DNA from 3 places in the Nodularia chucula CCY0103 genome. Region 3 is predicted to be linked to each of the others. Evidence: predicted binding sites of a transcription regulator. Region 3 holds the regulator's gene; each other region holds the start of a gene.

Region 1 (5,450 bases), on a different contig from region 3:
AAATCATTAATGCACAAAGAGGGATAACAGCCGATACAGCTTTAAGGCTAGGTTATTATTTTGGCACTGGTGCTGAACTTTGGATGAATCTTCAAAAGAATTATGAACTTAAGGTAGCTGAAGAAACAAACGGTAAAGCGATTCGAGAAAGTATTAAACCGTATATTTTAGTTACTTGAAATTATTTACGTAGTCAGGTAAGAAGCAAAGCTCACATAAATCAACAGCCTCACCTACTATTAGCCATGTTATGATCTACAAAAATTATACTAAAAATCTCTACATGACTACGATGGGTGAGGTTTTGAAAGATTTAATGGTCGAGTTTGAGCCGATTTTTTTTAGTTTTCAGTTTCCGCAGGACTATGAAAGTTCCCCAGAAACCAAATAGCCCCAACGTTATTATCAGTATCACTTAAGTTACCAAAACTTAGAGCATAGCTAGGGGCTGCTACCGCCCCCATAGTAGGATTGAACTAGCCCCAGCCAGGAGCATAAGATGCGGCGGAAATTTCATTGATTTATCTCTAAAAAATATACTCAATTCAGGCACTATCACTTTAAAAGTGTGAGTGTGAGTGTAATCGTGTCAATTATTTCGTGTATAAAAAAAATAGATAGTTTTCTCACACAAAAAACGTAATTTTGTGATAAATATCTATTGGAATTAAATATAAAAAGGGATGTGAGCGTAACCCACCATTAACCGAAACAAGATAAAATGGTGGTAATTATCTTCAGATAAGGTCGAGAATATGAGTAAAATATTAACAATTCAATTGTCAGATGAGTTAGAACATCAATTAAAAACTGAAGCTGAAAAACTCAACTTATCTTTAGAAGAATTAGTTTTACAATCCCTTGGTAAAACACTAAAGTTGCAATCTTCTTATGAAGAAGACCCTCTTTTACCTTTATTGGGGACATTAAGATTTGAAAATTCTGATATGGGAGAGAATCATGATCAATATCTCCAAGAAAGCGGAAAACAGGAGTTAAAAATTGCCGAATAAGGTTTTTATAGATACTTCGGGGTGGGCTAACTTATTCGTTTCTACTGAATCTTACCATCAGCAAGCAAAGCAGTGGTTTGAGGAAGCACGAAGACAAAATTTAGAAATGATCAATATCTTGCTCCAATGGAGTCGGAGTATTATTTTGAGGAGGACGAAAAAAGTTATTGGACATAGTAAAATTAATTATGTGGCTAAGAATATACAGACAGAAAATAATTGTCAACTACATAAACTAAATTATCTCGAAAACACGGGAAAAGCAAATAGAAGCGCATCATAAATCATACCAATCCTACAAAGCTAGATTCAAAGCTACTGTTACGGCCGCTATTCAAACTCAAGATTATATGAGACATGGAGCGAATTTAACTACGCGTCTGCGGTGAAGCCTAAATTTTTGTTATATAAAGCTTGATCAACCCCTAAAAGCTATATTTCCTTTGCGGTTGCCCAGATGGGAGATTTGCGTGGGGTGATGTAGTAATATTTTTAGGTGATATCCGGGTTGGAACATCGCAGTTAAGGACTGTAATATGAATTATGAATCATGAAGTTTGAATTAAAAAATCCAAATTTAGCTTCACAATTCATAATTTATTAACTCTCAAACTGAAGTCAAAATTCCATACAGAGGTTGGGTTTTGAGCTACTTGGTTCTAACTCAAAACTCATAACTTCCAAAATCAGCCGAAAGTTTAAGCCATTTGATTTTCAATCGCCCAACGCGCCAGTTCAGTGCGGTTGTGGAGATTGGTTTTGCCCAACATATTGGACACATGGCTTTCAACTGTACGCTGACTAACGTTTAATTCTTCAGCAATTTCCCGGTTAGCTAAACCCCTAGCGACAAACTGTACTACTTTCAGTTCGGTTGGGGTCAACTGGACATCAAAGGGAACCTGAATACGGGAACCGTTTTCGCCTCCTTTAGCTTGGTGTTCTTTCCAACGAGTAGTTTGCTTCAGGGAAGATTCTACTTGTGCTACGAGTTCTTCTGGTTCAAAGGGCTTGACCATATATACGTCAGCCCCTTTATTTAGACCTTTAACTCGGTCTGCACTTTGTCCTTTTGCTGATAGGAAGAGTACAGGAATCCAGCCGGTGCGTTCATTCTGTCGGACTTGTTCTACAAAAGTGTATCCGTCCATTTCCGGCATCATTACATCACAGATGATCATATCTGGAATATCTTGTTCAAGGATTTCCAGAGCTTCTCTTCCATTTTCGGCAGTGTTGACTTCATAGCCTCTGAATTCCAGGTAATCCTTCACCAGCAAGATGAGGTTCGGGTCATCATCAATCAATAGCAGTCTTTTGTGATCTTTCATGCTGGGCTCTTTCATAGCAGTGGCACTTGTCGCGCTTCGGTCCATCAATATCTGGAATGGTTATCCTTGATGGTGGCTCGTTCAGATGTTGTCCGTTTTTCTACTTAACTTGCCTTTGTTTTCCACAAGTCTTAAAAGTGGTGGTCACTTTTAATTAGACAAATAGTTCATTGGCAAACTTCCGGTAAGGATACGTAGAGCAGTAATATTTATAATGCGTTATTATATATCGCTTTGAAAGTGGGGGGTTAAAAAAACACTCATTAAATCATTATCCTTCCGATTTATGATGTACCTGTTGGTTCAAGATGACCCTAACTTCAAAACAACCCGCACTTTCATATACTTACTGCCTTACTCTATCCTGCGGATGTTAAGCCTATATCAACTCTTGACAAGCAAGTAGGGAGATTATCGGCAAAAGATGGGTTAAAAATACATATTTTTCCACCATCATTATCCTTATCAACTGTTCTGGGATGATTTGCTCAATAACTTCTGGTTTTGCTTGGCAATACCATGCACCATCTGGGTAGACCACCATTATCGGTGTAGAACTACAAACTCGCAAGCAATTGGCTTTAGTCTTAACGATGCAAATGGGAAGCTGTCGTGGGGCTGATCAAGTTTAAACTCTTGAATCCGCCGTTTTTTTGCAGTATTCCCAATATCTCACACTAACTTGTTTTGCACAGAACTTGGCAACTGTCTTGTCAGGACAGATGAAAATTTGTCGCTGATTTTTGCTATCCCTAAAGCTTGTCAACAATTACTTAAGGCTGTGTAATCTAGAATTTGAATGGTTTTAGGGATGTGATGGTGGCACTGGATCACTGTAATCTTACTCATCGAGCAGCACCCTGATTACAGTTCTATAACAATTTCCTGGCTTTGAAAATAAATTTAGCGATATAAAAATATTCGTAACTTACCGAGCAAAACCTGACAGATCAAAATATTTGAGTATTTATACTTAAGTGATTTAGCCATACCCTAGTGCGGGAACCCGTACTCACTTCCTCGTTGCTATTGTATGCTGCTTTTAGGTAAATTAGCACTCAGGAGTTGAGAGTGCTAACTCTAAGAGAAGAAAAAAGAAAATAAATATTTATGGCAGCTGTAACTTTAAGCGTTTCCACAGTTAAACCTCTAGGCGATCGCGTTTTCGTAAAAGTAAGCGCCCCCGAAGAAAAGACCGCAGGTGGACTGTTTTTACCCGATAATGCCCAGGAAAAACCCCAAGTAGGCGAAGTCGTCGCTCTTGGCCCTGGTAAGCGTAATGATGACGGTAGCCGTCAAGAATTAGACATTAAAACCGGCGATAAAGTGCTGTACTCCAAGTACGCTGGCACTGACATCAAGCTCGGCACAGAAGAATACGTACTGCTTTCAGAAAAAGACATCTTAGCAGTCGTTGACTAAAAGGGAGTGGGGAGTGGGGAGTAGGGAAGTATAAGCCCAATACCCAACGCCCAACGCCCAATTCCAAATTAAATTGACTTACTCCCTGAATAGAGACCAATATGGCAAAACGCATTATATACAACGAAAACGCTCGTCGCGCCCTGGAAAAAGGCATTGACATCTTGGCTGAGGCCGTAGCTGTTACCCTTGGCCCTAAAGGTCGTAACGTAGTTCTAGAAAAGAAATTTGGCGCTCCTCAAATCGTGAATGATGGTGTCACCATTGCCAAAGAAATCGAATTAGAAGACCATATTGAAAACACTGGCGTGGCTTTGATTCGTCAAGCTGCTTCCAAGACCAATGACGCTGCTGGCGATGGTACTACAACTGCCACCGTTTTGGCTCACGCGATGGTCAAAGAAGGCTTACGCAACGTTGCAGCAGGCGCTAATGCAATTTCTTTGAAGCGCGGTATTGATAAAGCTTCCGCCTTTTTGGTAGAGAAAATTGCTGAACACGCTCGTCCAGTAGAAGATTCTAAATCCATTGCCCAAGTTGCTGCGATTTCAGCTGGTAACGACGAAGAAGTCGGTCAGATGATTGCCCAAGCAATGGACAAAGTAGGCAAAGAAGGCGTAATTTCCCTAGAAGAAGGGAAATCTATGACCACCGAGCTAGAAATCACCGAAGGGATGCGCTTTGAAAAAGGCTATATCTCTCCTTATTTCGCTACCGATGCTGAACGCATGGAAACGGTTTTTGATGAGCCTTTCCTGCTAATCACCGATAAGAAGATTGCTTTGGTACAAGACCTCGTACCAGTTTTAGAGCAAGTAGCTCGTTCTGGTCGTCCTTTGGTGATTATCGCCGAAGATATTGAAAAAGAAGCTTTAGCAACTTTGGTAGTTAACCGCTTGCGTGGTGTACTGAATGTTGCGGCTGTGAAAGCTCCTGGTTTTGGCGATCGCCGTAAAGCGATGCTAGAAGATATCGCTGTTCTGACTGGTGGTACATTGGTAACAGAAGATGCAGGTCTGAAGCTAGAAAATACCAAGCTGGAAAGCCTGGGTAAAGCTCGCCGTGTCACCATTACCAAGGACACAACAACAATTGTTGCTGAAGGTAACGAAGCTCCTGTGAAGGCTCGTTGCGAACAAATCCGTCGTCAGATGGACGAAACCGAATCTTCTTACGACAAAGAGAAGCTGCAAGAACGTCTGGCTAAACTCTCTGGTGGTGTAGCTGTGGTGAAAGTGGGTGCAGCCACTGAAACCGAAATGAAAGATAAGAAGCTACGCCTAGAAGACGCTATCAACGCTACCAAAGCTGCTGTAGAAGAAGGGATTGTTCCCGGCGGTGGTACAACTCTAGCTCACCTTGCTCCTGAATTAGAAACTTGGGCAAAAGCTAATCTCAAAGATGAAGAGTTGATTGGTGCTTTGATTGTCGTTCGTGCTTTACCTGCGCCTTTGAAGCGGATTGCTGAAAACGCTGGTCAGAACGGTGCTGTAATTGCTGAACGTGTGAAAGAGAAAGATTTCAACATCGGCTACAACGCTGCAACCAACGAATTTGTTGATTTGTTAGAAGCTGGTATTGTTGACCCTGCTAAAGTAACCCGTTCTGCGCTGCAAAACGCTGCTTCTATCGCTGGTATGGTGTTGACAACCGAATGTATCATTGTTGACAAGCCTGAGCCTAA
Region 2 (12,442 bases), on a different contig from region 3:
TTGGTAGCGGCGCATTACGTCTACTGGTAATTGTCCTGCTTGTAAACTCCACAGTGCCATTTGCACCCGCATTGGTGGCTCGTAGCTAATTCCTAATTCGTTGAGAAAAGCCCGAAAATCCCCATATTCTTGGGGTGAAATTTCTTCTTGAAATTTGATTCTCACAACCCAACCATCAATTTGATGAATTACGGTGACGAAAGAAACGGGCATCTGAGGTCTGGCGTGCAGATGTTGTACAATTCTCAGAGTTAAACTGGCATTTGCCAGGTAATATAAATATTCCATAGTTGCTGCTTTGGATTAAGGCCCATCCTACATTTCTATTTTCGCTAATAGATTGTTATTCCCGGTAGGGTAGAAGCCCCCGTTTTTGTATGGGGAGGTTTACCCAATTTTGCTGCTAATTGATATTGAAGTTGTATCTTATCGGGAATATACAGTCAGAAATGGTAGATGTACTCAGACTAAATCACAATCCCATTGAATATAACATGACGCGATCGTACATTTTATCTGGCAAAATCTTCTTGAGGAAGACGGCAATTTTAGCGTCTTGTCCCACAAGATAACGTGTTTTGGGCTGCTTTGCGGTCAGGGCTTGCAAAACTATTTTTGCGACTGATTCTGAAGAAATTCCCTGTGATGCTATTTTCTCTACTTTTTTACGTACAGCAGTCATGGCTTCACCGTAAAGTTGTTCTGCTGATTCTGGGAGATTTTTCCTAGCTGTATCTACTTGACTAAAGGATTTTTCCCAAATTGGTGTGGCGATGGTACCTGGTTCTATAATACTAACTGAAATTCCCCAAGGTCGTAACTCCATACGCATGACATCGGTAAGTGCTTCTAGGGCAAATTTAGAAGCATTATAAGCTCCCAAAAATGGTGCAGCACTTCTACCGCTAATGGAACCCATATTCACAATTCGCCCTTTACCTTGGCGTAATAACCCCAGAAATTCTTGTGTCACCGCTAGTTGTCCAGTGACATTAATATTCATCTGCTGTTGAAATTCGGCAATGGGTAGTAATTCTAATGGGCTGGGAACAGCAACACCAGCGTTATTGACTAAACCTAAAATTCCACTATCACCTACTGTTTTTGTGACAATTGCAGCTGCACTTTGAATTGATTCAATATCAGTGACATCTAAAAAAATCGGTCTGAGTTTTGGTGATGCTTTTTTTTGTAATTTTTGAGCATCTTCATCTTTACGAACACCAGCAAATACAAAATATCCCAATTCATCTAAAAGCAAAGCAGAAGCTGCACCAATTCCGGTGGATGCTCCTGTGATCACAACGGTATTTTTATTTCCTGGAAGCATGAATTTCCTCAGCACTATTAATCTTACAGAGTTGATCTCAAAATTCAGAAAATGTGAGCATTTAAAGTTTTTCTATCTCAGTCTGTGCAACTGAAATATTCATTTCCTGCTCATAATTTCAGGATTCTATAAAGACTTTAACTATAAATTCACTAGCCAATCAGAAATGTAGCCCAGCTATCTTTTAGGAAAATATTAAATTATTTTTGCCATCTCATATAGCAACGGACATATTGCTTAAGACATCATAATTGTGGTTTTAAGGGAACAGGGAACAGGAAATGTCCTAACTACCAATTTTATATAAAGACGCATAGAAAGAACCCCTCCCGCAAGCGAGGAGGGAACCGGATTTTTGTAGTTTAGGGGGGTAAAAGTCTTTCGGTGTCTAACTTTTATGATCAGTTTATGTTCTAACGTGTATGCGTAAGTCCTAATCTAAATGAAATTTTTCAGATGTTGCACCAATTGCTCTGCTTGCATTACTCCCTCAATCCGCTCTACTGGCTGACCTTGTTTAAATAATACCAGGGTTGGTAAAGCATTAATTTCATACTGAGTTGCTAGTGCGGTGTACTTTTCTGTGTCAATTTTTACAATACGTAACCTATCTTGTAATTGGGCGTTTACTTGCTCTAAAATTGGCACCATCATTTGACAAGGACCACACCAGTCAGCATAAAAATCTACTAAAACAGGTACGTCAGCAGCTGATAACATTTCTTCAAAACTGTTGAATTGTTTTTTTGTAGCCATGTAACACACACCAAATTTTTATTGATTTCTTTCAATGGTAATGTGTACGTGAAATAATCGGCATATCATAATTTTGTTTTTATTGTTGCTCAATTCTGCACTATTCCTCAAGGCATAGATGTGTGATGCGGGAAAAATATAAATCTCAAATACTTCAAATGTAGGTACAAATCACCATAAGATAATTAGCGCGGTTATTTAAAAAGCTGAGGATTAATTGATGGAATTTTTGCCAGAAAACTTACAAAACCTACGGGAAAAAGTAGCTGTTGTTACAGGTGCTTCACGGGGAATCGGCAGGGCGATCGCCTTAGAACTAGCCACTCAAGGAGCTACTGTAGTAGTTAATTATGCTAATTCTGGCGGTGCTGCTGACACTGTGGTTGCAGAAATTAATGGAGGAGGGGGACAGGCGATCGCATTACAAGCAGATGTATCCAAAGCCGAGCAAGTAGATACACTGATTAACACCGTCATGGACAAATTTAAGCGGATTGATATCTTCGTCAATAACGCCGGAATTACCCGCGACACCCTACTTTTACGCATGAAGCCAGAAGATTGGCAAGCCGTAATTGACCTAAACTTAACTGGTGTATTCTTATGCACACATGCTGCCAGTAAAATCATGCTCAAACAACGTTCTGGAAGGATTATTAATATTGCTTCCGTTGCTGGACAAATGGGAAATCCTGGTCAAGCTAACTACAGCGCCGCCAAAGCCGGAGTCATTGGTTTTACTAAAACCGTCGCCAAAGAACTAGCTTCGCGTGGAATCACAGTTAACGCCGTCGCCCCTGGTTTCATCGCCACAGACATGACTAGCAGCCTCAGCAACACGGAAGATATTTTGAAATATATCCCCCTCGGTCGCTACGGTCAACCAGAAGAAATAGCCGGTATGGTGCGCTTCCTGGCCGCCGATCCCGCCGCCGCTTATATTACCGGACAAGTCTTTAACGTTGATGGTGGCATGGTTATGGCTTAATCAGTATAGCTGGGGAGTGGGGAGTGGGGAGTAGGGAGTGGGGTCAAAGCCTTTCGGTGTTTAACTTTTATGATTCAGTTTATGTCCTAACGTCCTTGGCGGTTGCTATATCAAAATTTTACTGTGACGAATTTAGCCCACGCAGGTGGGCTTTGTTTGTGTAGCCGCGAATAAATTCGCCCAATGATTTTGGACTAAATTTTAACCACAAAAATTAGTAGGGGAGCAAAAAATTTTCCCCTACTATCTGGTTTATTTAAGTGAAATTACTGTTAATTTCAGTATTTAAACAGACATAAAGTAACTCAAGAGCGTTGACTAGTTTTGTGCCAGACAGTTAAGCCCAAAAGGGCAATAATACTCAAGCCAGTAGCAGCAATCACGACTAAAGTCATGCCTTGTATTCTCATAGCCAGTAAGTTAAAGACTAAAGCAATAGCCCACAAGGTGAATGCCGCATGAGTTTGGGAGAATCCCCAGGCCAACAAGCGGTGGTGTAGATGATCTTTACCGGGCGTACTGAGAGGGTTTTTTCCTGCCAATAACCTCCGGATAAATACTTGTGTAGTATCTACTACTGGCAACAAGACAAATAGAACTGTTGGCCCCAGGGCAAAAATTGTATTTTCTTGCAAGTTACCTAAAATACTAGTGGCAGCCAGCACATAACCAAAAAAGTATGCACCTGCATCACCCATAATAATTTTTGAGGGGTGGAAGTTATGCCGTAAGAAGCCTAGCGCGCCACCCCCTAAAGCTGCTAGCACTAAAATAGCCGCAGCCCGGTTGGGAAATTGGGCAGCAACCCCTAATAAACTCATGGCAGTAATAAAACTGACACCTCCCGCTAGTCCATCCATTCCGTCCATCAAGTTGATGGCATTAGTGATACCGACTACCCAAAGTACGGTGAGGGACATGGAAAATATGGGGTCAAGGGGGGTGCTAAAACCCACTTCGATACTGATACCGTTGGCATAGAGTAATAATGCGGTGACAATCTGCGCCCACAAGCGCACAGAAGGAGGTAAACCGAATTGATCATCAATAAAACCAACTAGTACTAGGATGGAACCTCCTAGTAAAATGGTGAGAACTTGAGCTAAGACGTTTTGCAGGGCAATCGGTCGTAATAGGCTAGCTAATACCATTGCGGCAATTACACCGGCATAAATGGCTAAACCCCCGGCATTAGGTAAAGGCTCGCTGTTCAGTCTGCGGGCGTTGGGTTGGTCTGCCCAACCTACCCGCAAGGCAAATTTCCTGACTATGGGAATTAAACGCCATGTCACCAGCCAAGCCAAAATAAATGTAAATACTACTGCCAACCAGCCGGAGCCGCGAGGGTCGGCAATGCCGAGGGAATCAAGAAAATTGTATAAATTCATCCCCCAATTCCAGCATTACTGCCAGTGTCCTAAGATAATCATCAACTGTAATATTAATCAATTTTTTTATTTTCAATTATAATCTGAGGTGCTTTGGTTATTAGCAGTCTGGTCTTGAGAGTGCTAAATTGTCTAATGGAACCGCTAGAGAGATAAAACATGACAAAAATTATTTCCTTTAATGAAGAGTCACGGCGATCGCTGGAAAGAGGTGTTAACGCTATAGCCGATGCAGTGAAAATCACCTTGGGGCCAAGAGGTCGTAACGTCCTTTTAGAAGCAAAATATGGCGCACCCCAAATCGTCAATGATGGGATCACCGTTGCGAAAGAAGTTGAATTAGAAGACCCTTTAGAAAATACCGGTGCGAGATTAATTCAGGAAGTGGCATCCAAAACCAAGGATATCGCAGGTGATGGTACAACCACTGCCACAGTTTTAGCACAGGCTTTGATTAAAGAAGGTTTAAAGAATGTTGCAGCTGGTACTAACCCTATCAGCTTAAAGCGTGGTATTGATAAAACCATTGAAGCTCTGGTAAAAGAAATTGCCAGCGCCGCCAAGCCAGTAGAAGGTAGTGCGATCGCTCAAGTAGCGACTGTTTCCGCCGGTAATGATGAACAAGTCGGCGCGATGATCGCCGAAGCTATGGAAAAAGTCACCAAAGATGGTGTGATCACTGTCGAAGAATCTAAATCCCTAACTACAGAATTGGAAGTAGTGGAAGGGATGCAGATTGACAGGGGTTATATTTCTCCTTACTTCATCACCAACACTGACAGACAAATCGTAGAATTTGAAAATGCGCGCATCCTGATTACCGATAAAAAAATCAGTAATATCCAGGATTTAGTGCCAGTTTTAGAAAAAGTTGCCCGTCTGGGTCAACCTTTGCTGATTATTGCTGAAGATGTAGACGGTGACGCTTTAGCAACTTTGGTAGTTAACAAAGCACGGGGTGTGCTAAATGTGGCAGCTATTAAAGCACCAGGATTTGGCGATCGCCGCAAAGCCTTATTACAAGACATTGCCATTCTTACCGATGGACAAATGATTTCTGAAGAAATCGGTTTAAGCCTAGACACCGCCACTTTAGAAATGCTGGGAACAGCCCGCAAAATTACCATTGACAAAGAAAGCACCACAATTGTTGCGGCTGGAGAAACCAAACCAGAAGTACAAACCCGCATTGCTCAAATTCGTCAGCAATTAGCAGAAACTGATTCTGAGTACGATCAAGAAAAACTCCAAGAACGCATTGCCAAACTAGCAGGCGGTGTCGCGGTGATAAAAGTGGGTGCGGCTACAGAAACCGAACTCAAAGACCGCAAACTGCGGATTGAAGACGCGCTGAACGCCACTAAAGCTGCTGTAGAAGAAGGTATCGTCCCCGGTGGTGGTACAACCTTGATTAACTTGATTACGAAAATAGACGCAATCAAACAAAGCTTCAGCGAAGAAGAAAAAATTGGTGCAGATATTGTCAAACGAGCCTTAGAAGCTCCCTTACGTCAAATAGCAGATAATGCTGGTGATGAAGGTTCTGTAATTGTTTCCAAGGTCAAAGAAAGCGCTTTCAATATCGGTTACAACGCCGCTACTGGAAAATTTGAAGATTTAATTGCTGCTGGGATCATTGATCCTGCTAAAGTAGTACGTTCCGCTTTGCAAAATGCCGGTTCTATTGCTGGTATGGTGATTACTACCGAAGCCATTGTCGTAGAAAAACCAGAGAAGAAAGCCGCAGCAGCGCCTGACATGGGCGGTATGGGCGGTATGGGCGGCATGGGTGGCATGGGCGGTATGGGTGGTATGGGTGGTATGGGTATGTTCTAATCCCTATTGCTTCATGTAAATATTTGGTTAGCAGTTTGTCTTTTTACGGCAAACTGTTTTTTTATACCCCTGCTAATTGAAGGATAATGAAGTGATATGATCAGCCGTGGCATATTGGTGTGATTTTTAACAAAATTTGATGCTATTCAAATTGGTAAAATTTATGCCAAAAGGTTAAATGAATACAGATGCTTTTCTAGCATGAAGAAGCAAAAGTCCAAAAACGCCATTTTTTAACCATTGACTAATGACAATTGACTATTAAATAAAACTGTATGGTAAGAAAACTTCGTCCGATAAAAGCAGTGAGGAAATTCTACAAAAAGGAATTTTATCACCAACCCGGCACTATACCAGGAACTATCATAATTGATGAAAATGCCGAACATACCACAATTATTTTATTTGACTATAACCAAAATAACTTCATTCGCAAACAAATACAAATCCCTGAAGAATGTACCGCTTATCTGGATCAAGAATCCGTTTCTTGGGTAGATGTACAAGGATTAGGCAACCCAGACATATTACAACGATTGGGTAAGGTTTTTGATTTACATCCTCTAGTTTTAGAAGATGTAGTCAATATGGCAGAACGTCCCAAAATCGAAGATTATGAAGACCAATTACTCATAATTTCCCAGATGGTAGTGCCAATGTCACAAAACTGTGGCTTTTATAGTGAGCAAGTAAGTTTTGTATTAGGGAAACATTATCTCCTCACAGTGCAGGAAGAACCAGAACATGATTGCTTTGAAAGCGTCAGGGTACGAATTGATAAAAGTAAAGGAATTATTCGCAAACAGGGGGCTGATTATTTAGCTTATGCCTTATTAGATGCAATTATTGATGGCTTTTTCCCAGTTCTAGAACTGTACGGGGAGCGATTGGAAGAATTAGAGGAGGAAGTAATATTCAACCCGACGCGAAAAACCCTACAACAAATTTATCAAATTAGGCGAGAACTTCTGCAACTACGTCGTGCTATCTGGCCTCAGAGAAATGCAATTAGTTCTTTAATTCGAGATGGTAGCGAACTCATAGGAGCAGAAGTGCAAATTTATCTGCGAGATTGTTATGACCATGCAGTACAAGTCATGGACATGGTGGAAAATTATCGGGAATTGGCATCGGGATTGATGGATGTTTATTTGTCGGCAGTAAGTAATAAAATGAATGAAATTATGAAGTTGCTTACGGTAATTTCTTCTATTTTTATTCCATTAACTTTTGTGGCAGGAATATATGGGATGAATTTCAACACTGAAACATCTCCATATAATATGCCTGAACTTAATTGGTATTGGGGCTACCCAATTTGTTTGGCAGTGATGGCAGCGATCGCCTTGGGGTTACTATTCTTTTTCTGGCGACGAGGCTGGCTGAAAAATTCCTCAGCAATTAAGCATAATTGAACAGAGCTAATGAGTTCAATACATAAAATTATTTCAGGGAGTTAATATTCTGAGTTATGAGTAATGGCGACCAAAATTTAGTCGTTTTGACAATTTATATTATTGGCGTTTCTTACGTCTTTAACCGGATGATCGAGTCTATAGATGATCGAATTAAATTTGAATTAAATGCAGCAGTAGTTAATGAGCAACTCAAAGAACAAAATCTGCTAGATAAAATCGGTATTTCTGTTAAATTCCAATCTTTCTATCCCATAGATGACCTGAAAGATTTATCTCTGAGTATTGAGAATAAATCTGAAAATATTGCCATATATGTTGACTGGGATAATAGCTCTATAGTTGTGGAACATACCAAGCAATCCCGGCGAGTGATTCGCAAATCACCAGACTTAACCCGCGATTTAGCTGTTCCCCAAAGTCCTAGTCTGATTACGCCGCAAAAAACTCTTTCCGAAACAGTAACAGCAGAAGATGTGTTTGAACGTGATCCAGTATCTGGAACTTACTCTGCTAAAAAACCCCTAGTTAATATCACTTCACTCAGCAAAGGTGGTCCACCACAAAAAAAGTTATATAACGATTTTATGAATGAAAAAACAGAGTTGGAATTTTCACTACAGTTAGTCCTGCGGATATCTGAAGTCCGTGTGGGTTTAGCTCCCGGTGTGAATGTCCCACTTATGTGCATCATCAACTGTCCCTTCACAATTAAAAAATTACACTGGACTTATGCTTTGCCTTGGAAGAAAAAGAAATAATCATAACCGGACATATCACACCATCCCAGATTACACTGGAATGAGGGAGGGAGTAGGCGCAGGCGGTTGCAGATCAGTCAGACTGACTGGTTTGAGGAAAGTCCGGACTCCCGAAAGACCAGACTTGCTGGATAACGCCCAGTGCGAGCGATCGTGAGGATAGTGCCACAGAAAGATACCGCCAAGAATTAGGGAGTAGGGAGTAGGGAGTAGGGAAAGAATTTTCCCAATACCCAATACCCAATACCCAATACTTGGTAAGGGTGCAAAGGTGCGGTAAGAGCGCACCAGCACAACCGAGAGGTTGTGGCTCGGTAAACCCCGGTTGGGAGCAAGGCCAAAGGAGACTATGGTTGGTCTTTTACCAGTTTCCGTTAGTAGAGCCGCTAGAGGCGTTTGGTAACAAACGTCCCAGATAGATAACTGCCCTCAAAGGTGTTTTTTAACACTGGAGAGAACAGAACCCGGCTTATGTCCGACTCTCTCCCCTATTTTTATTTTCGGTATTGAATCAAATACTATTCCCCAATTCCCAGTCCCCAGTCCCCAGTTCCCAGTCCCCCGTCCCCAGTCCCCAGTCCCCAATCCCCAGTCCCCAGTCCCCCGTCCCCAATCCCCAGTCCCCAGTCCTCAGTCCCCAGTCCCCCGTCCCCAGTCCCCAGTCCCCTTGATGACACTTGTTTATCCACGCCGTCAGCGACAGCTCGAAAGTTTAATCAGAAGATTAGGTTTACCACCAGGTTTACCAATTAAGTGGGATCTGTTGGATTTGGCTCTGACTCATCCTACTGTTTCGGAATCGGCAAATTATGAACAGTTGGAGTTTGTCGGTGATGGGGTGGTGCGATTAGCGGCGGCGGTGGTGTTATGGGAAACATATCCTGATTGTCCTGTGGGGGATTTTGCGGCAATTCGTTCAGTGTTGGTGAGCGATCGCATCCTGGCGCAACTGGCGAGGGAATATGGGTTTCAACTATACTTACTTGTGGCTGGTAGTGCTACGAGTGATAAAATTGGTCAGGAATCACGGTTAGCGGATGCTTTTGAGGCTGTTTTGGGTGCGCTGTACCTCAGCACTAATAATCTGGAATTAATTCGTCCTTGGCTAGATTTTCACTTGAAAAAGTTAGCAACGGAAATTCGCCGCGATCCTGCTAGACTTAACTACAAGGCAGCATTGCAAGAATGGACACAGGCAGAATTTAAAGTTTTACCTGACTATCGGGTCACGGAGATTAATCAAATTAACCAAAATCAAGAGCGTTTTGCTGCTGAAGTTTGGCTACATGATCAAAAACTCGGTGAAGGTAAAGGACGCTCTATTAAAGCTGCTGAACAAGCTGCGGCTAAGATGGCTTACTTGGCAATTTCTAGCCAGAATAATCCGGAAACCTAAGATATTGATAGCGGGAACTCTTCCATTTTGTTGTATTGTCTGTTTGTATCCTCAACCACTTGCAGGTGGTGATAATTACATGAAAATTGCTGTTATTGGTGTGGGACGTTGGGGTGTACATTTACTGCGAAATTTTTTAGCACATCCCCAAGTGAGTGTAGTGGCGGTAATAGACCCCCAACCAGAAAGATTAGCAGTAGTAAAGCAGCAGTTTAACTTAGATGATAATGTATTATTAAGTACCGAATATTCAGATTTACAGCAAGTGCCTGGGCTGACAGCAGTAGCGATCGCCACTCCAGCCACCACCCACTATACTTTAATTAAAGACTGCCTAAAATGGGGCTATCATGTTTTAGCAGAAAAACCCTTAACTCTCGATTCAGTAGAATGTCTGGAACTGTGCCAATTGGCAGAAAAACAGGATTTAATCCTGATGGTGGATCATACTTATTTATTTCACCCAGCAGTTGAACAGGGTAAAAATGTAGTTCAAGCTGGGACATTAGGTGATTTACGCTATGGCTACGCCGCACGCACCCACTTAGGGCCAGTTCGTCAAGATGTCGATGCTTTGTGGGATTTAGCGATTCATGATCTTGCCATTTTTAACAACTGGCTGGGTCAAAGCCCAGTGCAAGTACAGGCTACGGGGACAGTGTGGTTGCAAGAGAATCAGCAATTTAATCAGTCTCTATCAGGATTAGCCGATTTGGTCTGGGTAACAATGACCTACCCCGATGGATTTCAGGTATATATTCATCTGTGCTGGGGAAATCCTGATAAACAGAGAAGATTGGCGGTTGTGGGTAGCCGTGGTTGTTTGATTTTTGATGAAATGTCCACTACATCACCCTTAACTTTGTTACATGGTGAATTTGAACGTCAGGGAAATCAGTTTTTACCTGTAAATCAAAAAGCAGAGGTGCTGGAATTTCCTACAGGTGAACCATTGCAACGAGTTTGCGATCGCTTTATTGTCAGTGTAATTCAAAACACAACCCCAGAGATTTCATCAGGTTGGGTCGGCACAGAATTAGTAGAGATTCTTTCGGCTATCACAGCATCTTTAAACCAAGGGGGACAACCTGTAGCTGTGAAAATCCAGTCCGCTTAAGAAAGTTATTCTCTGGACTCTTGAGAAATTTCCTTGTCTTCAGACCGGGGAGATTTAACTAATTGCAAGACAGCATAAGATAGTTCGCAACTTTCCGAATCTAAACCTGGTTTTCCAGATCCATTCATCTCATGAGACTCTGGCACAATTTCCTGTCCATGAATCGGATATGATTTCATCTGCTTCACCACTACTGTATCTACAGTGGTTAACAGGGATGGATCAATTAGGGGTAATGTAATTTTTACCGTTGTCCCTTGATTTATCCCGGCACTTTCCAATGTAATAGAACCTCCCATCAGTTCAATTAAATTCCGGGAAATTGCTAGACCTAATCCCGTACCTTGCACCTTGCGGCTTGAGCCACCATCTAACATCACAAAGGGGCGAAATAGTTTGTGCTGCTGGGCGGGTTCTATACCTAAACCTGTATCTGTGACGCTAACAATTACCTGATATGGCTGACCAATATCCTGAGAAATGATTGTGGAAATTTTAATACTTCCCTGGTCAGTAAACTTAGTCGCATTACCAATCACATTAATCAGGACTTGCTTTAACTTGGCTGGGTCTGCTTTGACGGGAATTAAGTCAGTACCTAAATCAGTTTTTAACTGCAAACCTTTTTGCTGCACATTGACTGATTGTAAATTAATTACTTCCAGCAGAATTTGACGAAAATCAATGGGTACTGACACTACTGAGAGCTTACCAGCTTCAATTTTGGAAATATCCAGTAACTCATTAATAATACCCAGCAAATGAATAGCTGTGTCATCGGCACGTTTCAGAAACTCTATTTCTTCTTCTCGGTTATCGCACAAGCCATCGTGAACTACTCGCACACAGTTAATAATCACATTCAGAGGATTTCTTAACTCATGGGAAGTAGTAGCCAGAAACTGAGTTTTAATCTGGTTGGCATTTTTTGCTTCTTTCCAAGCCATTTCTAATTCTTCCGCCCAGGCTTTGAGTCTCTCAACCATTTGGTCTATGGCTAGGGCTAGTTGGTTAAACTCCCGGATTTTGAAGTTCCGTGGGACTGGCTGGGCGGCGTGGTGACTGTGAAGATTGAGGGCATAATCTCGTAATTCTTCCAGAGGGTTGGCGAGGTAGGGAGCTAGATATAACAATGCTAATAAACTCGCACCAGTCAAACCCACTGTTAAAACAATCAATAGTAGTTTGAGTTCTTCTAAACCCAGTAAAGCATTATCTACAGTGGTGACAGCTAAGATTATCCATTTTTGCCCCGGCTCTGTGGTGATGGGATTATCAATAGCTGTGTAACCGACAATTAATTCTTTACCTCGTTGAGAAGGCAAATTTATGGAGTTAGTTTCTCCGGCTATGGCATTTTTAACAATATATTCTAGTTCAGCAGCATCTGGGTGTTGTTTAATATTACTGCCCACTAGTTCTGCTGATGGGTGTGCTAAAACCATGCCATTTTCA
Region 3 (12,442 bases):
ACTACAGCCATTGAATGCAAAATACTGCTGAATACTACTGCGCTTATTGCGGCGAACCCAACTTAACTTTTATCGATTTAAGTGCGGGGTTACAACAATCTTATATTGAAGATTGTCAAGTTTGCTGCAACCCGAATATTTTATATGTATCGGTTGATGAAGATACTTTAGAAATTGAGATTAATACTGATTGCGAAGGCTAGATTTTAGGTTGTTCTTTCCATGCTGCACTTTCAACATTCCTCAATCATTAATGCGCCAGTAGAAGTAGTGTGGAAATTCCACGAAAGACCAGATATTTTGCAAGTTCTTAACCCACCTTGGCAACCGGTGAAAGTAGTACGTCGGGAAGGTGGGCTGGAAGTGGGCGCTATTACGGAATTTCGCCTGTTTCTAGGGCCATTACCTTTAACTTGGTTAGCCCGTCACATTGAATGCGAAAAAAATCGCCTATTTATTGATCAACTCATATCTGGGCCTTTTGATTCTTGGGTACATCGCCATGAATTTCAGCCGGAAAATGGTAAAACTAAATTAACTGATGTTGTTGCTTTTTCTATGCCTGGGGGAAGCACTGTGGAATTTATCAGTGGTTGGCTAATACAAGCCCAGTTAGAAGCTATGTTTCGCTATCGCCACCATGTGACTAAAGGTGAGTGTGAATCTCTATAAGAGGATGTTTGAAAAGTCTAATTTATTACTTACCTTGGCGACTAGAAGTCGCGGCTACACAGACAAAACCCACCTTCGTGGGTTCAAAAAGATCGATTTACCGTTAGTCCGCGCAGGCGGACTTCGTTTGTGTAGTAGCGAATTATATTCGCCCGATACTTTTCAAACATCCTCTAAAAATAGGTGGGGAGTGGAAAAAAGCAATGTTGAACGCCAAAGGAAATCAAAGAGGAGTGCTTTCGATTGTTGAATACATTACTGATTACTGGTACTGATACTGAGGCTGGTAAAACTGTTTTAACTACGGCTTTGGCTGCCTATTTCCAAAAGTATTACCCCCAGCGTACTTGGGGAATTATGAAGCCGATTCAGTCGGGGATAGGCGATCGCCAATTATATCAAAAGTTATTTTCTTTACAACAATCTGCTGAGGAAATTACACCTTTGTATTTTGATGCACCCCTCGCCCCTCCCATCGCTGCCGCTAAGGAAAATCGTACCGTGGATTTGGGGGTGGTTTGGCAAGCTTTTTCTAAATTGCGATCGCAGCGTGATTTCGTTTTAGTAGAAGCTTTAGGTGGTTTAGGTTCACCGATTACTGATGAGTTGACGGTGGCGGATTTAGCCGGTGATTGGCGTTTACCTACAGTATTAGTAGTCCCAGTCCGATTAGGTGCGATCGCGCAAGCTGTAGCAAATGTGGCATTAGCCAGGCAATTGAAAGTGAATCTCAAAGGTATTGTGCTTAACTGTGTACAACCCCGTACAGAGGCGGAAATCGCGGATTGGACACCATCAGATTTAATTCAATCTCTGACCAATATACCTGTTTTGGGTTGTTTGCCTTATTTAGATAATTTAGAAGACTTAGATAAACTCGCGGAAGTAGCATCTAACCTGGATTGGGAAAGGTTAACCGCCGATGCGTAGCTGGAGACTGGGGATTGGGGACTGGGGATTGGGTATTGGGTATTGGGGACTGGGTATTGGAAACTAAAAATCTTTCCTCCCACACCTCCCACACTCCCCACACTCCCCCCTGCTATAACTATGTGCGCTGAACTCTTTGGGAAGGATTAAACTGGGAAAATATCCTCAGTTAGCTTTACTGAAACGAGCTTATTTTCATCATGGTTTCCACTTTTCCCAACTCTTCTGTAGATTTATCTCGCGTTCGTCTGGAAATTCGCTCGTTGCAACCGCGATTGGTAGAGTGGCGACGACGACTGCATCAAAAACCAGAGTTGGGGTTTAAAGAAAAACTCACAGCTGAGTTGGTTTCCCAGCAGTTGCAAACATGGGGAATTGAGCATGAAACTGGTATAGCTCAAACTGGTATTGTGGCTATTATTAAAGGAAATAAACCCGGTGCGGAAAAAGTATTGGCAATTCGGGCTGATATGGATGCTTTGCCAATTCAAGAACTGAATGACGTTCCCTATAAATCGCAACATGATGGAGTCATGCACGCTTGTGGACATGATGGACATACTGCGATCGCACTGGGTACAGCTTACTATTTACATCAGCATCGGCACAACTTTAGCGGAACGGTGAAAATGATCTTCCAACCCGCCGAAGAAGGGCCAGGGGGCGCACAACCCATGATTGCAGCCGGGGTACTGAAAAACCCTGATGTGGATGCAATTATCGGTTTACATTTATGGAATAATTTACCATTGGGGACAGTTGGTGTCCGGGCTGGGGCCTTAATGGCATCTGTAGAATGCTTTAACTGCACCATTTTGGGTAAAGGTGGACATGGTGCTATGCCGCATCAAACCATTGATTCTATCGTCGTTGCCGCCCAAATTGTCAATGCCCTACAAACAATTGTCGCCCGTAACGTTAACCCCATTGATTCAGCCGTCGTGACAGTGGGCGAACTTCATGCCGGCAGCAAGCTGAATATCATTGCCGATAAAGCCCGCATGAGTGGTACTATCAGGTATTTCAACCCTAATTTTAAAGGATTTTTTAACCAAAGAGTTGAGCAAATCATCGCCGGAGTTTGTCAAAGTCATGGTGCAAAATATGACTTAGAATACTGGAGTCTTTATCCACCAGTCATCAATGATGCAAGTATAGCGGAACTAGTCAGGTCAGTAGCAGAAGAAGTGATTGAAACCCCTATGGGTATTGTCCCAGAATGCCAAACAATGGGTGGTGAAGATATGTCATTTTTCTTACAAGAAGTGCCTGGTTGTTACTTCTTCCTGGGATCTGCCAACCCTGAGAAAAATTTAGCCTATCCCCATCATCACCCCCGATTTGATTTTGACGAAACCGCTTTAGCAATGGGTGTAGAAATATTTGTGCGGAGTGTGGAGAAATTTCTGGCAAAAGGGAGTGGGGAGTAGGGAGTGGGGAAAGAAGCAGGGGTGCAGGGTGCAGGGCGCAGGGGAGAAAAGACGGTAATTTCCCAATAATCAATGACTAATAATAACTAATGACTTTTTCCAGACTTGCACCCTTTATCCAGGAGTACATCTACCTTCACAACTGGACTGAATTAAGACCAGTACAAATAGCGGCGTGTGAAGTTATATTTAACACTGATTCTCATTTGCTAATTGCGGCAGCAACTGCGGCGGGAAAAACAGAAGCAGCTTTTTTACCAGTTTTAACTCTAGTACATGAAAAACCCGCTAATAGCATCGGCGTATTATATATTGGTCCCATCAAAGCCTTAATTAATGACCAATTTGAACGCCTTAACGACTTGCTAAAAACAGCAGATATCCCAGCATATCACTGGCATGGAGATGTAGCCCAAAGTCGCAAAAATAAACTCATCAAAAATCCCCAAGGTATTCTGCAAATTACACCGGAATCTTTAGAAAGCCTATTAATTAATAAACATCATGATTTAATCCGTTTATTTGGTGATTTACGATTTGTGATCATTGATGAAATCCATTCCTTTATGGGTTCTCAACGTGGTTGTCAGATTATTTGCCAATTACAACGTTTAGCCAAGGTTACAAATACCCAACCCCGCCGCATTGGTTTATCAGCAACCCTGGGTAACTATGTAATGGCGGAAGAGTGGTTAAGTTCTGGAACTGACAAGCCTGTAATTACTCCCAATATCACCGCCGCAAAACGGCAAATTAAGTTAGCTATAGAACACTTTTATCTTGATAGTGAAATTGATGAATTAGAGTCTACAGCTTACGAGAAATATATTTTTAATCTCAGCAAATCTCGTAAATGCTTAATTTTTGCTAACAATCGTACCCAAACTGAATCAGTCATCGCATCATTACGCCGAATAGCCACAGAACAAGCATTACCAGATATATATCATGTACATCATGGCAGTATATCTGCTAGCTTACGCCAAGCGGCCGAAAATGCGATGCGCGAACCCCAAAAGCCTGCGGTAACTGCGGCTACACTAACTTTAGAATTAGGTATAGATATCGGTCATTTAGAGCGAGTAATTCAGTTAGAGTCGCCTTTGTCTGTGGCGAGTTTTTTACAACGTTTAGGACGCAGTGGGAGGAGAGGCGAAGCTGCTGATATGCGTTTTATCTGTGGGGAAAATCAACCTTTATGGTCAGCACCTTTACCAGAACAAATTCCTTGGCAACTTTTACAATGTATTGCCATTATTCAACTTTATTTAGAAGAACGTTGGATTGAACCTATAGAACCGATTAAATATCCCTGGAGTTTGCTATATCATCAGACCATGAGTATTTTAGCTGCAACAGGAGAAATGACACCTGCGGCTTTAGCGAAACAGGTTTTAAATTTATCACCCTTTGGGGCTATTTCCTCAGCAGAATTTAAGTTATTATTACGCTATTTAATTGATATAGACCACATTCATCACACGGAAAGGGGTAAATTAATTATTGGTTTGGCTGGAGAAAAGGTAGCAGGAAAATTTCAGTTTTATGCGGTTTTTGCTGATAATCAAGAATATACCGTTAAGCAGGGAACAACGGAAATTGGTAGCATTGCCATACCAACTCCTGTGGGTAATCAATTCGCCTTAGCAGGTAGAACTTGGGAAGTTTTAGAGATTGAGTTTAAAAAAAAGGTAATTTTAGTAAAGCAAGTAGCGGGAAAAGCTACTATTTATTGGCGGGGTGGTAGTGGAAGTATTCATACCAAAGTTTTGCAAAGAATGCGGCAAGTATTACTGGAAGATATAGAATATAGTTACTTACAAAATAATGCTCAAGCACGTTTAAAATTAGTTAGACAATTGAGCCGTAATGCTGGATTAGATAAAAAAAATATTTTACAATTAGAAAAAGGTAAATGTTGTATCTTTCCTTGGATGGGTACAGTAGCTTACCGGACTTTGGAAAGGTTGCTTAATTCCTGTTGTCGGGAATCATTAGAAATTAATAGTATTGGTGGGGTAAATCCTTATTATTTGACAATTAAATTAGGTAAAGATAAATTTAAACATCTGCAAGCAGAACTGGTTTCATTGTGTGAACAAAGAATTACAGGTGAAGATTTAGTTAGTTCCGCAGAAGCCCCAGAACTGGAAAAATATGATCAATTTATCCCCCATGCTCTTTTAAGAAAAGGGTTTATGGAAGATTACTTAGATATTAAAGAAGTTAAGAAACAAATTTTACTTTGGTAGGCAATTCAAATAATGTCCATTGCTCCTTGGCGTGGTGCGATCGCCCATGCACTGCATCGTAATCGTAGCCTAGTATATGCCCGTTATCTACAACTGGCAACAGTGGCGGAAAACAATCGTCCTGCTAATCGTACTGTAGTGTTTCGGGGTTTTCTAGAAGATAGTAACCAGTTAAAATTTATTACTGATGCCCGTAGTCATAAAGTTGACCAAATACAAAAACAACCTTGGGCAGAAATTTGTTGGTACTTTCCCAAAACGCGAGAACAGTTCCGCATTTCTGGTTGCTTAACTTTAATTGCAGGGGATGATTCTGACCCCAGTCTCCAACCAGCCAGAACAAAAACTTGGCAAGAATTAAGTGATGCAGCGCGGTTACAATTTGCTTGGCCTCATCCTAGTCAACCGAGAGTAAATGAACCAGGAGCTTTTGCGCCATCAGCACCTAATTCTGCCCAACCACTGCCAACTTTTTGCTTATTGTTACTGGAACCACTGGAAATAGACCATTTAGAATTACGTGGAGAACCCCAAAATCGCCGACTGTACAGCGTAAATGAGCAGCAAGAGTGGGTTAGTCAAGAAATCAATCCTTAATCATTAGTCATTGGGAAATTACCGTCTTTTCTCCCCTGCACCCTGCACCCTGCACTCCTGCCTCTTTAAATCCCGGCTCCATCGAGAAATTGCTGAATTGCTTTGTCTCGGAGGTTACATTGGGGAGCTTCTATTAACAAATCACTTTCAGAAGAAACTAAAGAAACAGCTAAAAGGTGGGTTTTTGGGGAAGTCTGATTATTTTGGAGATTTTGGATTTGTTCTTCTAAGGATTCAATCCGATTAACTAAGGCGCGAATTACTTCAGCTTCGGAATCGGGTAAGTTGTTGTGTTCTAGGGGTGCAACTCGCGTACCAGAACGATAGACAATGCGACCGGGTACGCCTACTACTGTGCAATCTGTCGGCACATCTCGAAGCACCACTGAACCTGCACCAATGCGGACATTATTTCCAATGTGAATATTACCAAGTACCTTTGCACCGGCTCCAACTACGACATTTTCCCCTACTGTGGGATGGCGTTTGCCGGTTTGTTTACCAGTTCCCCCCAGGGTGACACCTTGATAAATCAGAGTATAATCACCTACTATGGCTGTTTCCCCAATTACTACGCCCATACCATGATCAATAAACACACCCTTCCCAATGGTTGCGCCGGGATGGATTTCGATTCCTGTTAAAAATCTGGCGGTGTGAGAAATTAAGCGGGGAAAAAAGGGCAGTCCCAGATGATAGAGCCAGTGAGCCAGCCGGTGGAATAGCAGGGCTTGCAAACCTGGGTAGCAAAACAAGACCTCTAACCAGTTACGGGCAGCTGGGTCACGTTCAAATATAATGCGAAAATCAGCGCGTAGTCTAGATAGCACGATGTAGTACCCTCGGAAAGCAAAACGAGCTACTACTCCATAGTACCGCTCCTGGTGTCAACTCTGAAATTTGGGGAGTAGGGAGTGGGGAGTGGGAAGTGTGGGGGGTGTGGGGTAAAGATTTTTAACTGTTCTTTTTTCTGGCGGTTGAGTTATTTTTCTTGGACTCTAAGAGTATAGTTACGCCTGATGCCAGGATTAAAAGTACCTACCCAAATTTTATAAGTGCCACTTTTAAAGTCTGTGTCTTCAAAACTGGCATCTTTATTTGTTCCTGTGTCATCCCCGCAGCGAATTGTGTTGTCGTCTGGCCCTTGAATAAGTATGGTTGTGTCATGGCCGCCACTTTTGACTTTGATGTTGATGTGCTGGAAGTCTTCTGTCAATGTCAGTATGTGATCTGGCTGGGGATCAGCAAAACCGACGCAGGGATTTTTATCGCGATCGCGTCTGCTAATCTCAGATAGGGAGTAAGAACCACCTGTGTGACCAGTGACTCTTCCTTCTAATGGCTCAAAACCCGGTGATAGGCTGAGTGTACCAAAATGTGATGTTTCTGCCGTTGCTGGTGTGGCAATAATGGCGGCTACGATCGCCACAATCCAACGACCTGGAAAATGATGCGGGGGGCGACGGTAGTTCATAAAGGAGCGCTCCAAGAGGCTTTATCTTGATGATATATACAACATTTTACCCCGCCACAATTCCAGAAAAGTATTTAGACAATTAGCAAATTTCACAGCAGGGATCAAAGGAAAAATGTCACATTTTCTTTATTTTTGTACCCTCTGGAAAAATTTATTAGTCTAAAAATCGCAATAATACTCCGCCTTTGAGTAATCCTGGCTCGTTACCGTAACTACTAATGGTGAGCGATCGCAAATTTTCAAACAAAGGTTTTCCCAATACTTCCACTAACTTCAAAATCGGCAATTGACGCTCTATCAGAGTTTGGCTTTTTGTCCAATCCACATAGACATACCCCTGATTGGGTTGAGGAATAGCAGCGATACTATCTTTAAAATTGCGATTCCCAATCAAAGAACTCTTTTTAGTAGTAATAACTTGGTTCAAAGTTTCCAAATTCGAGGCAAAAATTTCGTAATTTCCCAAAGTTGTGTGTACTCCCTGAACTTCAGCCTCAATCGCAAATGTGGGAGATTTGTCAGTTTCAGTTTGTCTAGTGACTGCGTTTAACTCTGTCCAAGCGGAGATTTTTTGTTGATTTAAGTTGAAAGAACTAATACTGAGTCCACGGGATGAGGCGATCGCATCTAAACCAGAAATTCCCCCTGAGACATCCTCTAAATTTTCCACAACAAAAACCCAATCACTAACGCTTTTTCCAGCATCAGGTAACACAGCTAAAGCATATTCGCCCTTCACCCAACTAAAAATATCCTCTACCAAATTTATCCCCTGGTTATTTTCCAGTTCTGCTAAAGGTCTTACCACGCTAGCAATGGGATCTGTTCCCGAATTAGAAAACACCGTTTTCCCTTGTGTCCACAGTTTGGCTAAACCACTGTTACCCAAATTATCTAAATCAGCACTGGAAACCACCAAACCAGCCCCATCAGGGATATATGCTAAAGCCCCTACAGTTTTAGTCAGGGGAGGAGAAGCCGGTATAATTTCCCCATCAGTCAAAAAGCTAGTTTCTGCTAACAGTCCCTGGGAGTTCAAAGACAAAGAAATAATTTCGCTTTCAAAGGTGGTTTCTGGTAACTCCAAACCTTGCCATTCTCCCACGGCGGGAAGATTGAGAAAAGCCGTAGCGAAAGCAGATTTCGGTAATTGTTCGGTGGCTTTTTGGTATTGGGAATAACTCGACAAATTCAAATCAGGAGCCTGAACATTATTAATTGCGTCTCGCAGCACCTTTAAATCATTAGCAAATAAGACAAAGCCATCAACCACCGCACCAGCCAAAGACTTTTCCTGTGATGGGGAATTGTCAGAGATTAACTTTATCCCTTCGTACTCCTCAACAGCCAAGTTTCCCCCAGCCAATACCCGGCGAGAAAATAACAAATCTAAAAATTCACGGCTTTTTTCTGGTTTCTGGGTAGCTAAAGCCATGAGATACCCTGGTTGTTGTCCGTTTTCTGCATCTCGGTCAATATCTACAGTCGTCACCGAGAGGGTAATTTCATTTCCTAGCCAGGGTTGAATATCTTGTTTGTAATCTATGCCACTCTGAGCCAATAAACTAGTTTTGAGTTGAGATAATTCTCCATGACGCTCTAAGGACTGCAAGCGGTCAGGATTAGTTAATAATGAAACCGTCACCGGAGCCAGTTTAGAAACGAATATAGCCCCATTGGGTGCAGAAGTAGAAGTGAGCAGGTTAACCGGAGACTTGGCAAAAAACCTGTAAAAACCGATGACTAAAATTAGGAGTGCGATCGCCCCAATTACCAAAAAACGCGAAAATGAACCTTGACTATTGACATTAGACATAGTAAACCAGCAATAAATTTTAACTTTTTCGATTGGTCGGGACTTGTTACCCCTTTCTTTGTTGGGACTGTCTCTTTACCCACACCCTACACCCCGCCCAAAGCCACACAATCGGGAATAACTAATAACTACTCCCGTGGGAATAGATGCTGATGCTAGTAGAGAGATTATCTGTCACCATAAGGGGGATAAGGTTGTTTATAAGAATCTCATGACAGGGAATCCTTCTGGTCAACTCATTACTCAGATTAGTGTAGAGGAACTAGCGCAACGTCTGTCTTCTGGTGATCTAACTATTCAGTTAATAGACGTGCGCGAACCCCAAGAAATAGCAACAGCTAGAATCAAGGGCTTTGTTAATCTCCCCCTGAGCGAATTTGTGGAATGGGGCGATCAAGTCCCCACCATGTTTAATCCCCACGCAGAAACTCTTGTATTATGTCACCACGGTATTCGCTCCGCCCAGATGTGCCAGTGGCTCATGGTTCAAGGGTTTACAAATGTTAAAAATATTACAGGTGGCATTGATGCCTATTCTCTATCAGTTGATACGTCCATTCCCCAATATTAGTTGATCATCCCCTGAAACATGGCATTGCGAAGATAGGGCTGATAGTCTATCCTAGCAATGCTCCTACTTTCCCGGTTCATTCTCCAGGCAATCAACTCTTGAGTTATAGCATCACTAAATTTTGACTCCTGCTGCACATATAGGTAGGGAGTGGGGAGTAGGGAGTAGGGTAAAAGTCTTTCGGTGTCTAACTTTTATGATCAGTTTATTTCCTAACGTCCTTGGCGGTTGCTATATCTGAATCTTACCAAAAAATAAGTATTTAAAAATACAGCTTTGTGATAAGATAGCTGAGAAAATACTGAAAAATCAAATACTTCCTCGTCAGAGTTCAATTTTCCTAAATCGCCATCTCCTAACTCAAATATCAGTGATTGCGACAAACATAACTATTTTGCTAACTTAATTAACTATTATTTCAATCTTTTGCTTTCAAATCCCAAATTTTCTCCCAGCTTAATTAAAATTTGCCTTCAGCAAAACAGACCCTATGGAAGTCCAGTTAACCAACCGACAACAGCATATACTTTGGGCAACAGTTAGACACTATATTGCTACAGCAGAGCCTGTAGGTTCAAAAGCTTTGGTTGATGAATATGACTTGGGTGTGAGTTCAGCCACAATTCGTAATGTGATGGGTGTGTTAGAAAAATCCGGTTTACTTTATCAACCACACACTTCTGCTGGCAGAATACCTTCAGACTCAGGTTATCGGATTTATGTTGACCAGTTAATTACACCATCGCTGCGAGATGCTACCCGAAGGGATGTTTTAGCGAAAGAGGTAGAATTGGCGCTGCAAAATCGTCTCCAGTGGGAAGATTGGAGTTTGGAAGCGGTTTTACAAGGTGCAGCCCAAATTTTAGCCACTGTCAGTGGTTGCATTAGCTTAATTACTATGCCTCAAACCACTATAGCAATTTTGCGACATCTGCAATTAGTGCAAATTGAAGCCAACAAAATTATGCTGATTGTGGTGACGGATGCTTATGAGACTCATTCCAAGTTGATGAATTTGTCGCCAACGGAAGAAGAAAAACTTGATCCAGAGGGAATAGATCATGAATTGCAAATTGTCTCTAACTTTTTGAATAGCCACTTGCGGGGGCGCAGTCTATTGGAATTAGCTACTCTAGATTGGGGGGAATTAGATCAGGAGTTTCAACGCTATGGCGAGTTTTTGAAAGGTTCTATCACAGAATTAACTCGTCGTCCCCTGACAACTACCACCACCCAAATTATGGTTCGGGGTGTAGCGGAGGTTCTCCGTCAGCCAGAATTTTCGGAATTACAGCAAGTACAGACAATTATGCAACTGCTGGAAGAAGAACAAGAACAACTGTGGCGATTAATCTTTGCAGAACCTGAAGAGGTGGGTAAGTCCAGGGTAACGGTTCGCATTGGTACAGAAAACCCCCTAGAACCGATCCGCACCTGCACTTTAATTAGTTCTACTTATCGCCGTGGTTTGCTACCTGTGGGAAGTGTGGGAGTTTTGGGACCGACAAGGTTAGATTATGAAAGTGCGATCGCAGTTGTTGCAGCTGCGGCTGATTATCTTTCAGAAGCTTTTAGTTAATATAAAAATCATGCTCAAAAAAGTCTTTTTCGGGGTGCTGTGGCTAGGATTTATCACCTATGCTTTTGTTTTTGCTCCCCCAGACCAACCCGATACATTGGAGTTAATTCAAAAACTTGTCGGGGGAGAATGGGAGGGAATTAATCCCCTAGTCATATCATTATTCAATATCATGGGCATCTGGCCGATAATTTACAGCGCAGTGTTGTTTATTGATGGTAGGGGACAAAAAATCCCAGCTTGGCCATTTGCTACAGCTGCTTTTGCCCTTGGTGCTTTTGCTTTATTGCCTTATTTAGCATTACGGGAACCAAATCAGGCATTTTCTGGTAAAAAGAATCTCTGGCTAAAATTATTAGATTCTCGGATTACTGGTTTAATTTTGACTATAGGGGCAGTGATTTTTGTGGCATACGGTGTACAAGGAGATTGGGGAAACTTTGTGCAGCAATGGCAAACTAGCCGCTTCATCCATGTGATGAGTTTAGATTTCTGCCTACTTTCTCTGTTATTTCCCACATTATTGGGAGACGACATGGCACGTAGGGAGCAAAAAAATCAGCAATTATTCTGGTTAATAGCCTTTATTCCCTTATTTGGCCCCTTAATTTATTTATCTGTGCGATCGCCAAGCGACCCCAAGGAATCGCCCTTACTTGCGTAGGTGGGAGGTGTGGGGAGTGTGGGGAGAGAACAAATAATACCAATCTCCTATAAACTTGCACTCTCTTCCTTGGCGGTTTTTTGATAAATTTCTGGTAATTGCCACCAAGGAACATGGGGGTATTCATGGTGTTCATGATGATAACCAAAATGGTAACAAGTCATAAATGACCACCAAATTGGTCGGTTAATGGTTTGAGAACGGTGAGAATCTTGATAACCTGCTGCTGGTTCGGTGTGGGGGATAAAAGTCCCAAAATAAAATAATTGTACAGAACTTAAAATTGAAGGAATTACCCAAAAATAGGTGAGATTATCCTCTGGCAGATGTAATAGACTTTTTAAAGCATGATAAATCATCACTAATGTGATAATTTGTCCCCAATTCCAGTAATTCTTCATGAAATATAAATACCAAGCAAAAAAGTTTTTATGTTTGCCATTATGAAAATCTG

What was found. Region 3 encodes HrcA, which represses chaperone genes, less so after heat shock. Its sites were predicted from a motif close to TTAGCACTCNNGANTCNNGAGTGCTAA; they were not measured.
Positions count from the first base shown of each region.
Region 1: a site for HrcA is predicted at 3,396-3,422, ahead of groES (co-chaperone GroES). Genes of this name have one in related genera too.
Region 2: a site for HrcA is predicted at 4,563-4,589, ahead of groL (chaperonin GroEL). Genes of this name have one in related genera too.

Region 1 is NZ_CAWUOL010000042.1:922-6,371, reverse strand. It holds gene ACM0OP_RS13175 (HigA family addiction module antitoxin) at 1-179, shown strand, start outside; gene ACM0OP_RS13170 (hypothetical protein) at 756-1,013, shown strand; gene ACM0OP_RS13165 (response regulator transcription factor) at 1,712-2,389, opposite strand; gene groES (co-chaperone GroES) at 3,455-3,766, shown strand; gene groL (chaperonin GroEL) at 3,868-5,450, shown strand, end outside.
Region 2 is NZ_CAWUOL010000068.1:2,589-15,030, forward strand. It holds gene ACM0OP_RS17015 (hypothetical protein) at 1-288, opposite strand, end outside; gene ACM0OP_RS17020 (SDR family oxidoreductase) at 473-1,330, opposite strand; gene trxA (thioredoxin) at 1,769-2,086, opposite strand; gene fabG (3-oxoacyl-[acyl-carrier-protein] reductase) at 2,307-3,074, shown strand; gene ACM0OP_RS17035 (MraY family glycosyltransferase) at 3,380-4,462, opposite strand; gene groL (chaperonin GroEL) at 4,622-6,298, shown strand; gene corA (magnesium/cobalt transporter CorA) at 6,574-7,713, shown strand; gene ACM0OP_RS17050 (hypothetical protein) at 7,770-8,474, shown strand; RNA gene rnpB (RNase P RNA component class A) at 8,524-8,961, shown strand; gene rnc (ribonuclease III) at 9,145-9,870, shown strand; gene ACM0OP_RS17065 (Gfo/Idh/MocA family protein) at 9,950-10,987, shown strand; gene ACM0OP_RS17070 (ATP-binding protein) at 10,993-12,442, opposite strand, start outside.
Region 3 is NZ_CAWUOL010000034.1:12,693-25,134, reverse strand. It holds gene ACM0OP_RS11675 (B12-binding domain-containing radical SAM protein) at 1-31, shown strand, start outside; gene ACM0OP_RS11670 (CPXCG motif-containing cysteine-rich protein) at 15-203, shown strand; gene ACM0OP_RS11665 (SRPBCC family protein) at 223-672, shown strand; gene bioD (dethiobiotin synthase) at 919-1,602, shown strand; gene ACM0OP_RS11655 (M20 family metallopeptidase) at 1,803-3,032, shown strand; gene ACM0OP_RS11650 (DEAD/DEAH box helicase) at 3,122-5,284, shown strand; gene ACM0OP_RS11645 (Npun_F5749 family FMN-dependent PPOX-type flavoprotein) at 5,297-5,881, shown strand; gene cysE (serine O-acetyltransferase) at 5,947-6,711, opposite strand; gene ACM0OP_RS11635 (hypothetical protein) at 6,864-7,355, opposite strand; gene ACM0OP_RS11630 (DUF3352 domain-containing protein) at 7,513-9,174, opposite strand; gene ACM0OP_RS11625 (rhodanese-like domain-containing protein) at 9,386-9,745, shown strand; gene hrcA (heat-inducible transcriptional repressor HrcA) at 10,236-11,324, shown strand; gene ACM0OP_RS11615 (DUF2834 domain-containing protein) at 11,335-11,988, shown strand; gene crtW (beta-carotene ketolase CrtW) at 12,036-12,442, opposite strand, start outside.